Regions from separate parts of the Leclercia sp. CFBP8987 genome, predicted to be linked through region 2. Evidence: predicted binding sites of a transcription regulator. Region 2 holds the regulator's gene; each other region holds the start of a gene.
The links. Region 2 encodes Fur, which represses iron uptake genes when iron is present. Its sites were predicted from a motif close to ATAATAATGAGAACNACTATCAA; they were not measured.
Positions count from the first base shown of each region.

Region 1: the regulator Fur is predicted to act here: its motif matches at 2,149-2,171, upstream of sufA (Fe-S cluster assembly scaffold SufA).
Region 3: the regulator Fur is predicted to act here: its motif matches at 1,859-1,881, upstream of efeU (iron uptake transporter permease EfeU).

Region 1 is NZ_CM188255.1:1,977,529-1,981,587, reverse strand. Features, by position in the region: gene sufC (Fe-S cluster assembly ATPase SufC) at 1-228, opposite strand, end outside; gene sufB (Fe-S cluster assembly protein SufB) at 245-1,732, opposite strand; gene sufA (Fe-S cluster assembly scaffold SufA) at 1,741-2,109, opposite strand; gene menI (1,4-dihydroxy-2-naphthoyl-CoA hydrolase) at 2,833-3,243, opposite strand; gene ydiJ (D-2-hydroxyglutarate dehydrogenase YdiJ) at 3,240-4,059, opposite strand, start outside.
Region 2 is NZ_CM188255.1:1,316,195-1,320,253, reverse strand. Features, by position in the region: gene ybfE (LexA regulated protein) at 79-366, shown strand; gene fldA (flavodoxin FldA) at 522-1,052, shown strand; gene fur (ferric iron uptake transcriptional regulator) at 1,344-1,790, shown strand; gene chiQ (ChiQ/YbfN family lipoprotein) at 1,937-2,266, opposite strand; gene chiP (chitoporin ChiP) at 2,313-3,719, opposite strand.
Region 3 is NZ_CM188255.1:1,728,188-1,732,246, forward strand. Features, by position in the region: gene SOM40_RS08140 (DUF3574 domain-containing protein) at 1-417, shown strand, start outside; gene SOM40_RS08145 (NupC/NupG family nucleoside CNT transporter) at 501-1,685, opposite strand; gene efeU (iron uptake transporter permease EfeU) at 1,937-2,770, shown strand; gene efeO (iron uptake system protein EfeO) at 2,814-3,941, shown strand; gene efeB (iron uptake transporter deferrochelatase/peroxidase subunit) at 3,946-4,059, shown strand, end outside.

The DNA of each region.
Region 1 (4,059 bases), 660 kb from region 2:
CGCACGGTCTTCCGGCGACATCTCCAGCAGATCTTTACCCTTAAAGTCTACCGAGCCGCCCACCACTTCGTAATCTTCGCGCCCGGCAAGGGTCGCCGAGAGCGTACTTTTCCCTGAGCCGTTCGGCCCCATAATGGCATGGACTTCACCCGGACGAACCTCCAGGCTCAGGCCGCGCAGGATCGCTTTATCTTCCACACTGACCTGTAAATCTTTAATGCTTAACATGTGCTTTCCTTAATCCTTAACCGACGCTGTGTTCAAGGCTAATCGCCAGTAATTTCTGCGCTTCAACGGCAAATTCCAGCGGCAGTTCAGAGAACACATCCTTACAGAAGCCGTTCACGATCATTGAAATCGCATCCTCTTCGCTGATGCCGCGCTGCAGGCAGTAGAAGAGCTGATCTTCCCCGATTCGCGAGGTGGTGGCTTCGTGCTCCAGCTGGGCGCTGTTGTTCCGGCACTCGACGTACGGGAAGGTATGCGCCCCGCAGTCCGGGCCAATCAGCATCGAATCACACTGGGTAAAGTTGCGCGCATTAGTCGCCGTCGGCATGATCTTGACCAGTCCGCGGTAGCTGTTCTGGCTTTTACCCGCCGAGATCCCTTTCGAGATGATGGTCGATCGGGTGTTCTTGCCGATGTGGATCATCTTGGTGCCGGTGTCGGCCTGCTGATGTCCGCTGGTAAGCGCCACCGAGTAGAACTCGCCGATGGAGTTATCCCCGCGCAGAATGCAGCTTGGGTATTTCCAGGTGATGGCCGAGCCGGTTTCCGACTGGGTCCAGGACATCTTGCTGTTTTCGCCTTCGCACAGGGCGCGCTTGGTGACGAAGTTCAGTATGCCGCCGGTATTGTTATCCCCCGGGAACCAGTTCTGCACCGTCGAGTATTTTACCTCGGCGTCTTTATGGATGATCACTTCCACTACCGCCGCGTGCAGCTGATAGCTGTCGCGAACCGGGGCGGAACAACCCTCGATATAGCTGACGTAGCTGCCCTCATCCGCCACCAGAATGGTGCGTTCAAACTGACCGGTCTTCTCGGCGTTAATGCGGAAATAGGTCGAGAGTTCCATCGGGCAGCGCACGCCCTTCGGCACATAGATAAAGGTGCCGTCGGAAGCCACCGCCGCGTTGAGCGCCGCAAAGAAGTTATCGTTGCTGGGCACCACGGTGCCGATGTACTTCTTCACCAGTTCCGGGTGGTCGTGGATGGCTTCGCCAAAGGAGCAGAAGATGATCCCCTGCTCGCCCAGCTTTTCCCGGTAGGTGGTGGCCACCGAGACGGAGTCGAAGATAGCATCTACCGCCACCTCACGCCCTTCCCGCACCGGCACGCCGAGCTGCTCGAAGGCCTCTTCCACCTCTTTGCTTAAATAGGCGTTGGCCCCGGTCTGCTGCACCGCACCCGGTTCCGAGGCGCAGGTATCGTCGCAGTTGCCGCACGACGGCGCCGAGTAGTAGCTGTAATCCTGATAGTTCAGCTTGTCGTAGTGCGCCTTCAGCCAGTGGGGCTCTTCCATCTCCAGCCAGGCTTTAAAGGCATTGAGACGGAACTCCAGCATCCAGTCAGGTTCATTACGTTTTGCAGAAATGGCGCGGATGACCTCTTCATTGATCCCTTTTGCCAGCTCATCGGTCTGCAATTGGGTGAAGAAGCCCTCTTTGTAATTAATGTGGCCGCCGGACCAGGTGTTGACGTCGTCACTTGCTTCAGTATGTCGAGACATAATACCGCCTATACCCCAAAACTTTCGCCGCAGCCGCATTCGTTCTGGGCTTTCGGGTTATTGAATTTGAATAACTGGTTTAAGCCTTCGCGCACGTAGTCCACTTCGGTACCGTCAATAAACGGCATCGCCTGCAAGGGGACATAGAGTCGGGCGCCGTCCTGCTCAAAAAGCAGATCGTCCTTAGCCGGTTCGCTGACGGTATCCAGTACATAACCAAAACCGGCGCACCCGGTCGTCTTAACGCCTAACCGCACGCCCAGCATGCCCGCCTGCTTGCTTACCAGCTCGCGAATATGCGCCGCTGCGGCAGGTGTTAGCGACAATCCACGCCACGCAAATTCCGTCGGATCAAATGTTTCTGAATGCTGTTGCATATATTCACCTCTTGTAGTGCGCCCCCAGGGCATAACACCATGTTAGTGATAATGATTATCACTTCAACCCCTCAGTTGCAGGGGCATTCGGCTTAACCGCCCTTTTTGGCTACTTTCATTAAGCATAGACCCTGCTACGGGGGTTAACAGGGTTGATCACATTTACTTAAGCGACTGATAAAAAGCGTTATTTCCCCGTTATTCGCGGCTGAATGGGATAAATGCAAAATATGTATAGAAAATACCAATTTTTGAGATAGGGAGTTGGCCGACGCGGCTGCTCATACCTGTAAGCGTATTCTGAAAGGGCCGGGGCACTGGCGATGGATGGCCTTCGGGTGCGCTATCCTTGTTATTCAGGACCAGCATCAGGAGGGGGATATGCTTACAGCACTATTGATAGTCGCCATCCTTGCCGTGGTCATTACGGGTCTGGTTATTGTGTCTGCCATGCAGGATGTAAGAGACGATTACTGAAGGGAAAAGATCGCGAGTGGGGTGCACAAAAAAGAAAGCCCTTAAGACTACCAAAGGTAATCTTAAGGGCTTCTTGCTCCATCCGGCGCTTATCTCCGGCACTCATACTGGCTTAGCTCTTGAAGGAGCATAGGAATAGTCTCATAAACTTTGAGGCGCGAATTAACATAAATTGCTGCCCGCCAGGAAGCGGTGCAATTTCAAGAAGATAGAAAAGAAAAAAGGCCGCGACAGCGTCCTTTCGTTTTATACCACCGCGGTGGTGAGCCGCGACGAGCAGCACAGACGCTGCTGTTCATCGAAGATGTCAATCTGCCACACCTGATGCCGCCCGCCGGTATGCAGCGCGCGACAGACACCGCGTACCCGCCCGCTGCGCACGGAACGGATGTGGTTGGCATTCACCTCCAGCCCCACCACCTTCTGCTCCCCTTCGGTACAGAGATAGCCTGCCACCGAGCCCAGGGTTTCGGCCAGCACCACCGATGCGCCGCCGTGCAGCAGGCCAAAGGGCTGATGAGTACGGCTGTCCACCGGCATAGTCGCCTCCAGCTCATCCTCGCCGATGCGGGTGAACTGAATGTCCAGCAGCCCCACCATGTTCCCGTCGCTCATGGCGTTTAACGCCTGCAGAGTCACCGCACGTTTCCAGATCATCCCATAATCTCCAGTAAGGCCTGCAACGGATGGCGCACGCCGCTACCCTCGACGCGCTTGACCTGGCTGCGACACGAATAGCCGGTCGCCAGACAGCGATTGCGCGGCAGGCGCTGCATCGCCTGGTGCCAGGAGAGCTCATAGATCCCCAGCGAGTTTTTATGATTCACCACCTCATGGCCGTAGGTCCCGGCCATCCCGCAGCAGCCGACGCTCACGCTCTCGAGCTTCGCCCCAAAGCGGGCAAAGATCGTCGCCCACTGGGCAGGCGCGCCCGGCAGCGCGGTCACTTCGGTGCAGTGGCTGAACAGATACCAGGATTCGCCGCTGGTCTCCTGGGTGGTTTGCGCGTCGACAATCGTCGGGAGCCACTCATGCACCAGCATCACGTGGAATTCACCACGTTTGTCGCCGAGGGTCTGCTTGTACTCGTCGCGATAGCAGAGCACCAGCGCCGGATCGACCCCGACCATCGGCATTCCCAGCAGCGCCACCCGGCTGAGGAAGTCAGAGGTTTTTTGCGCCGTTTTGGCGAAACGATTGAGGAATCCTTTGATGTGCTGGGCTTTGCCGTTCGGTGAGAACGGCAGGAGTACCGGCTGATAGCCTAACCGCTCGACCAGGCGGATAAAGTCAGCCACCACCTGCGCATCGTAATAGCTGGTAAAGGGATCCTGCACCACCAGCACGGTTTTCGCTTTTTGCTCCGGACTCAGGGCTTCCAGTTGCTCCAGAGTCAGATTGGCGGAGCGGTGGCCCACCAGCTGACGCTGCAGGGACGGGGTGGAGAGCAGCGGCAGGTCAATCATGCCGATA
Region 2 (4,059 bases):
GTTTTCGGTGATGTATGATGGCGCGCTTATCGCCCGGGCATTAGCAGGGTGTCTTGTTTCCCCCGAAGTCTCAGAATCATGGCCAAAGAACACACGGACCGCACGACAATAGATCTGTTCGCGAATGAGCGTCGCCCGGGACGACCGAAAACCAATCCGCTATCGCGTGATGAACAGCTGCGCATTAATAAGCGCAATCAGCTTAAACGCGATAAAAGTCGTGGGCTTAAACGCGTCGAGCTGAAACTGAATGCTGACGCTGTCGATGCGCTGAATGAGCTGGCGAATGCCCGTGATATCAGCCGCAGTGAGCTTATCGAAGAGATGCTGATCGCGCAGCTCGAGAAATGGCACGGCAAGGTTTAACTCAGAAAACTCCCCTTCTTGTTGCTTTCATGTAGCACAGAGTGCAGTCCTGCGTGATAGCAGTTTCCGCAGGCTTCTCTGTTCTGCTATGATTGCCCTTATCCGTGGCTAAATTGCGCCACCATACCATTAAGTATCAAGAGGTTATTTTACTCATGGCAATCATCGGCATTTTTTTCGGCAGCGACACGGGTAACACCGAAAACATCGCAAAAAACATTCAAAAACAGTTAGGTAAAGACGTTGCCGATGTGCATGACATTGCGAAAAGCAGCAAAGAAGATATCGAAGGTTACGATATTCTGCTGCTGGGCATCCCGACCTGGTATTACGGTGAAGCGCAGTGTGACTGGGACGACTTCTTCCCGTCTCTGGAAGAGATCGACTTCAACGGCAAGCTGGTAGCCCTGTTCGGCTGTGGCGATCAGGAAGACTACGCAGAATACTTCTGCGATGCCCTCGGCACCATTCGCGACATCATTGAGCCACGCGGCGCGGTGATTGTGGGCCACTGGCCAACCGCTGGTTACCACTTCGAAGCCTCTAAAGGTCTGGCCGATGATAACAACTTCGTGGGTCTGGCTATCGACGAAGACCGTCAGCCGGAACTGACCGCTGAGCGCGTGGACAAATGGGTTAAACAAATCCGCGAAGAACTGCACCTCGACGACATCCTCAACGCTTGATGATGTCGCGGCGCAACGCTAAAGTTGCGCCGCATTGATAGGTAATTCCAATCAAAATAATTGCTACAAATTTTTAACTTTTGCTGCCATACCTGTACAATGATCCAGGAGTAAACGGGGAACCTTGTAACAACTTTGTTGGCGGTACCTCGTTTTTATAAGCATACTTTACTTGAGACTTGCAGTTTTCATTACGTCATGGCAGTTCTATAATGAGACGCATTATCCCAGGTGCATTTTCTGTCACTTCTTCTTTAGAAGTGAATCGTTTAGCAACAGGACAGATTCCGCATGACTGACAACAACACCGCATTAAAGAAGGCCGGACTGAAAGTCACGCTTCCACGGTTAAAAATCCTGGAAGTGCTTCAGGGTCCGGATAACCATCATGTCAGTGCGGAAGACTTATACAAGCGTCTGATCGACATGGGCGAAGAGATTGGTCTGGCTACCGTTTACCGTGTACTGAACCAGTTCGACGATGCAGGCATCGTCACGCGTCATAATTTCGAAGGCGGTAAATCCGTGTTTGAACTGACGCAGCAGCATCACCACGATCACCTGATTTGCCTCGACTGCGGCAAAGTGATCGAATTCAGCGATGATTCCATCGAATTACGCCAGCGCGAAATTGCCGCACGTCACGGCATTCGCCTGACCAACCACAGTCTGTACCTGTACGGTCACTGTGCCGAAGGCGACTGTCGCGAAAATGACCACGCGCACGACACGAAGTAATCCCTGCATCGACACTGAGCCAACCTGACGGTTGGCTTTTTTTTTGCCTTTTTACAGGCAAAAAAAGAGCCCGGTGGCGCTACGCTTACGCGGGCCTACGGGCTCAGTTCCGGCAGTTTGCACCACCGGGCGTGGCAAAAAGCAGATTACTTCGCGTTGTTGCTGCGGATCTCCTGCCAGATTTTATCGCAGTTTTTGGTCACGTCCTGATTGTTACCCGTTTTACGCGCCTGAATACAGGCCTGGTAATCCGCCACTCTGACGGTTTCCTGGGTCGCAAACTGTTCGTGTGCCTTCTCCTGGCGCAGCACGTCCAGTACGCTCTGGCAGGCCTCGATCTTTTCTGGCGAACCTTCAGCGGTATTGATGCACGCGCTGTAGGCCTCTTTCAGACGCGTGTCTTCTTTCTGGGTCTGGGGTTGTGCGCAGGCGGCCAGTCCTGATGCCAGCACCGCGACCAGTACGATTTTTTTCAGCATAACGGTCTCCAGTCAGGCGGGGAATTCCCCGCCCGGATTGTCATCAGAAGATGGTGAATGGGGCGATAACCATAAACTTCACGTCACGCTCATCCTGGAAGATGTTGCCGTAGCCGCCGCCGTAGCTTGGGATATCGGAATGGTTGTCATACTGCGTGAAGTGCAGTTTGAACATAGTCCCTTTCGCGCGGCCATCCTGCAGGGTGTAGATCGCATCCAGGCTGTAGGCCGATTCCTTGATCTTGTTCGAGGCGATATCTTCACGCTGACCGGCACTGTTGATTAACCAGTCGGCCGGTTTCGCATCCCAGGCGTAGACATAAGACGCGCCAACGCTCCAGCCCGCCAGATTCCAGTTGCTCAGATCGTACATGGCGCCGAAGAAGACCGCTTTTTCGCCGTTGGCGTTAAAGTCGGAGCGGTTATCCCACCACACGTCCAGACGACCGTTGGAAGACGCATAGGTTGGGGTCATACGCTGCAGGAAGTAACCCTGCTGCCCTTCTGCCTTGACGTAAGTCCCTTCCAGACGTAAATCGACCTGCCCGACTTTGTAACCCAGGGTCAGCGCCTGTAGCCAGGCCGTACCGTCGTAGATATCGTTCACGGTGCCGCTGTCGGCTTTATCACGCGTGCCGTAGAACTGATAGGTGGTAGAGAGCGGACCGCCGACGATATCCAGCTTATAGCTGGCTTTGGCAAAGTACTGATCGATGAAGCCTTCAGCCTGACCAAAAGCGGCTTCCAGGATCAGGTTATTTTTGAAATCGTACTTCGCGCCGAAGGAGTGGAGATAGTCGACGCGGGTTTTTCGGTCATTCTGATAGAACTTGTCCATCTCGAGATGCCACGGCGCTTTGTACTCGTTGGTCCACATATAAGAGAAGCTCAACGCACCGCTATCGCCGTAGTCAAAGTTGGCCCCGGCTTCGGCACCCTGATAGGTACCCGGCATAAAGCTCCAGTGCGGCGCTAACAGGGTTTGACCGGTTGGCTGTAACCAGCCGCCGCGGGCCCAGGCCGGACCGTATTTAAATTTTGCTGCCGCTTTATACAGGCTGATCCCGCTCTTATCGCCGGACCAGTCCTCTTTATAGGCTTTGTTGCTGGAGGAGAAAGCGATTTCGTTCGGGTGGCCGCTGTCGCCGTTTTCCGCCATTTCGATGGCAGTGAAGGCAGCCAGATCAAGGCCGAACATGTCAGCGGCATAGCCGGACTGGAAATCAAGATTGGCGTTCCAGGTGGAGTGAGCGAGGTTAGTTTTATATTTATCTGACTCAACATCTTTACGGTCACGTTCACGCTGCCAGTAATAGATACCGCCCGTGAGGGTTGAATCATCAATGAAACCTTCGGCCTGAGCTTCCGGAGAAATCACCCAGCCTGACATTGCTGTAACACCGGCGATAGCCAGCGCAAGCGTACTACGTTTGCCACTAAACGTACGCATAATTAATCCTCTTTGACGTATTAAAAGCGCCTAAAACGGCGAAAAACAAAAAAGTTAAAAGTGGAGGTAAGCGGAAATACCCGCTTACATCTCCTGCCCTTAGACTATTTTTCGCGACGCGAATTATCAACGCTTTTCAGCGATCAAAAGTCAGGATTATGACAAAGCGCACATATTTGGTTGCGGTTTGTAACAAAGGAAATGAGGAAGAATATTTATTTAAAATAATCTTCAGAATGAGCGATTTATTTTTAATAAATAAAGATTACATACCCTGCCCGGCCGTATTAGCGATTAATTTGCGAAAAGGAAGAGAAAGCGAACCGTTTTAAGAAACAGA
Region 3 (4,059 bases), 410 kb from region 2:
ACATTCAAAACAGGGCTCATGGCTGGCGCAATATTACTGCTGGCCGGCTGCAACGCCCCATCCCACAGCACCGCGGATAACACCTGCAAAGCCGATAATCAGATGCAGCAAACCACCCTCTATTTTGGCCTGAACCGTCCGGCAGGGGAGGCGATCACCGGCCAGGAGTGGCAGCAGTTTGTCGATCAGGACGTGACCCCGCGTTTTCGCGATGGCTTAACGGTGTTTGATGCGCGTGGGCAGTGGCTGGGGAATGACGGGAAAGTGGCGCGCGAATCGAGCAAGGCGTTGATGCTGATCCACGGGAAAGATGCGCAGAGCGAGAGCAACATCGAGACGCTGCGAAGGATTTATAAGCAGCGCTTTGCCCAGGAGTCAGTGATGCGCGTCGACCAGCCGGTGTGCGTGCAGTTTTGATGAAATCTGCCGGGTGGCGCTAGCGCTTACCCGGCCTACGAAACCCGTAGGCCCGTGCAAGCGCAGCGCCGCCGGGCAATAAACTACAACACTAATCCCGCAAAACTCGCCGATAACAGGCTTACCAGCGTTGCGCCGTACACCAGGCGCAGGCCAAAGCGCGACACCACGTTGCCCTGCTGCTCGTTCAGCCCCTTAATCGCCCCGGCCACAATGCCGATCGAGGCAAAGTTGGCGAAGGAGACCAGGAACACCGACAGAATGCCCAGCCCGCGCGGGGTCATCTGTGCCGCGATTTTTTGTAGCTCGATCATCGCCACAAACTCGTTTGCCACCAGCTTGGTCGCCATAATCCCGCCCGCATGCAGGGCATCACTCAGTGGAATGCCCACCAGCCACGCCAGGGGATAGAAGACGTAACCCAGAATCTGCTGGAAACTCAGGCCGAAGATGCTGGAGAAGAGGGCGTTAACGGCGCTGATCAGGGCAATAAAGCCAATCAGCATCGCCAGAATAATCATCGCCACCTTAAAGCCAGCCAGAATATATTCTCCCAGCATCTCGAAGAAGCTCTGGGACTCATGCATCTTCTCCAGCTTAATTTCCGGCTCCGCTTCCGGGCGAGTCGGGTTAATCACCGTCAGGATAATAAAGGTGCTGAACATATTCAGGATCAGCGCCGCCACCACATATTTCGCCTCCAGCATGGTCATATAGGCTCCGACAATCGACAGTGAAACCGTCGACATCGCGGTAGCCGCCATGGTGAACAGACGACGCGACGAAAGATCCCCCAGCACCCCTTTGTAAGCAATGAAGTTTTCCGACTGGCCAAGCGTCAGAGAGCTGATGGCGTTAAAGGATTCGAGCTTGCCCATGCCGTTAACCTTCGACAGCAGGGTGCCAACAACGCGGATAATCACCGGCAGAATACGCCAGTGCTGCAGAATCCCGATCAGCGCGGAAATAAAGATAATCGGACACAGCACGCCGAGGAAAATAAAGGCCAGCCCTTTTTCACCCATTCCGCCAAATACAAAGTTGGTCCCTTCGGCGGCATATTTCAGTAATGACTCGAAGAAGCCTGAGACGTACTGAATAACAAACAGGCCACTTTCGGCGTGGAGGAAAAAGAATGCCAGCGCAATCTCAATCACAATAAGTTGGATAACGTAGCGAATGCGAATGTTGCGGCGGTCAAAGCTGACCAGCCAGGCCAGCGCAAGGATTACCACCAGCGCCAGCAGGAAGTGCAGGAATTGATACATAGTTGATTTTCAGCAGATTAATGAGGCGCTTATTTAGCCACAGCCCGCTGTAACCGTAAATGAACTTTTACGACATAACTTATGAACCCTTTAGTCACCTGAGTGATTATCTTCTGCTTATGGTTTTACATCCTGTCATCAAAACGCAGCATATTTCGCTTGTATTTCTTATTGCCGTAATGATAATCACTATCAAAAGAATTTACTTTTCTTTGCATCAGTTGACCGTGAATAACATTTAAGGTGTCGGCATGTTTGTTCCATTTCTCATTATGTTACGTGAAGGCCTCGAAGCGGCCCTTATTGTCAGCCTGATCGCCAGCTATCTGAAACGTACTCAGCGCGGCCGCTGGATCGGCGTGATGTGGATCGGCGTCTTCCTGGCTGCCGCCCTCTGCCTGGGTCTGGGCATTGCGATCAACGAAACCACCGGGGAATTCCCGCAAAAAGAGCAGGAGCTGTTTGAAGGCCTCGTGGCGCTGATTGCGGTGGTGATCCTCACCTGGATGGTGTTCTGGATGCGTAAAGTGTCGCGTAACGTCAAGGTCCAGCTGGAGCAGGCAGTGGACAGCGCCCTGGCGAAAGGCAATCACCACGGCTGGGCGCTGATCATGATGGTCTTTTTCGCCGTGGCGCGTGAAGGGCTGGAGTCGGTCTTCTTCCTGCTGGCCGCTTTCCAGCAGGATGTCGGCATCTGGCCGCCGCTGGGTGCGGTGCTGGGTCTGGCCACTGCGGTGGTGCTCGGTTTCCTGCTCTACTGGGGCGGGATCCGCCTTAACCTCGGCGTCTTCTTCAAATGGACCAGCCTGTTTATTCTGCTGGTAGCCGCCGGGCTGGCCGCGGGGGCGATCCGCGCCTTCCATGAGGCGGGCCTGTGGAACCACTTCCAGGATGTGGCGTTCGATCTCAGTAATATCCTGTCCACCCATTCGCTGACCGGCACCCTGCTGGAAGGGATCTTCGGCTATCAGGAAGCGCCGAGCGTCAGTGAAGTGGCGGTGTACTTTATCTATCTCATTCCGGCGCTGGCGCTGTTCTTTATGCCATCGCGGCCGGGCACGCAGCCGTCGCATACTGCGCCCTGAAGTGCTCACTGTAGTTACAACATACTTTTAAAAGGGAAAGGTTATGACTATTCAACTTCGTCGCACCGCTTTGCAGGCGGGTATTGCCGCGCTGCTTACCTCCGCGTTTTATGTTCAGGCGGCAGATGTTCCGCAGGTAAAAGTGACGGTCAATGATAAACAGTGTGAGCCGATGACCATCACGGTCAACAGCGGTAAAACCCAGTTCATCATCCAGAACCACAGCCAGAAAGCGCTGGAGTGGGAGATCCTCAAAGGGGTGATGGTGGTGGAAGAGCGCGAGAACATCGCCCCGGGCTTCACTCAGAAGATGACCGCCAACCTGCAGCCAGGTGAATATGACATGACCTGCGGCCTGCTGACCAACCCGAAAGGTAAGCTGATCGTCAAAGGTGCTGCCACCGCCGACGCCGCCAAAGGCGACGCGCTGCTGAGCCTCGGCGAGGCCATTACCGCATATAAAGCTTACGTCACCAAAGAGACGGCGGACCTGGTGGCTGGCACCAAAGCCTTTACCGACGCGGTGAAAGCGGGCGATATCGAAAAAGCCAAATCCCTGTACGCGCCAACCCGTCAGCACTACGAGCGCATCGAGCCTATCGCCGAGCTGTTCTCGGACCTGGATGGCAGCATCGATGCCCGTGAAGATGACTACGAGCAGAAAGCCGCCGATCCAAAATTCACCGGCTTCCACCGTCTGGAGAAAGCCCTGTTTGGCGATAACTCCACCAAAGGGATGGAGCAGTACGCGACGCAGTTGAACAGCGACGTGCTGGAGCTGCAAAAACGCATCAGCGAGCTGGCCTTCCCGCCGTCAAAAGTGGTGGGTGGCGCGGCAGGGCTGATTGAAGAAGTGGCGGCCAGCAAAATTAGCGGGGAAGAAGACCGCTACAGCCATACCGACCTGTGGGACTTCCAGGCTAACGTCGAAGGCGCGCAGAAGATCGTTGACCTGCTGCGTCCCCAGCTGCAGAAAGATAACAGCGAACTGCTGGCGAAAGTGGATGCCAACTTTAAGAAGGTGACCACCATTCTGGCGAAATACCGCACCAAAGACGGGTTTGAAACCTACGACAAGCTGACCGATGCCGACCGTAACGCTCTGAAAGGGCCGATCACCACTCTGGCAGAGGATCTGGCGCAGCTGCGTGGCGTACTGGGTCTGGACTAAGTTGATGAACAAGCATGATGAGTACGACGTTGTGGAACCTTCACGGCGTCGGTTGTTAAAAGGGGTCGGGGCGCTTGGCGGCGCCCTTGCCCTGGCGGGCGGCTGTCTGGTGGCGCAT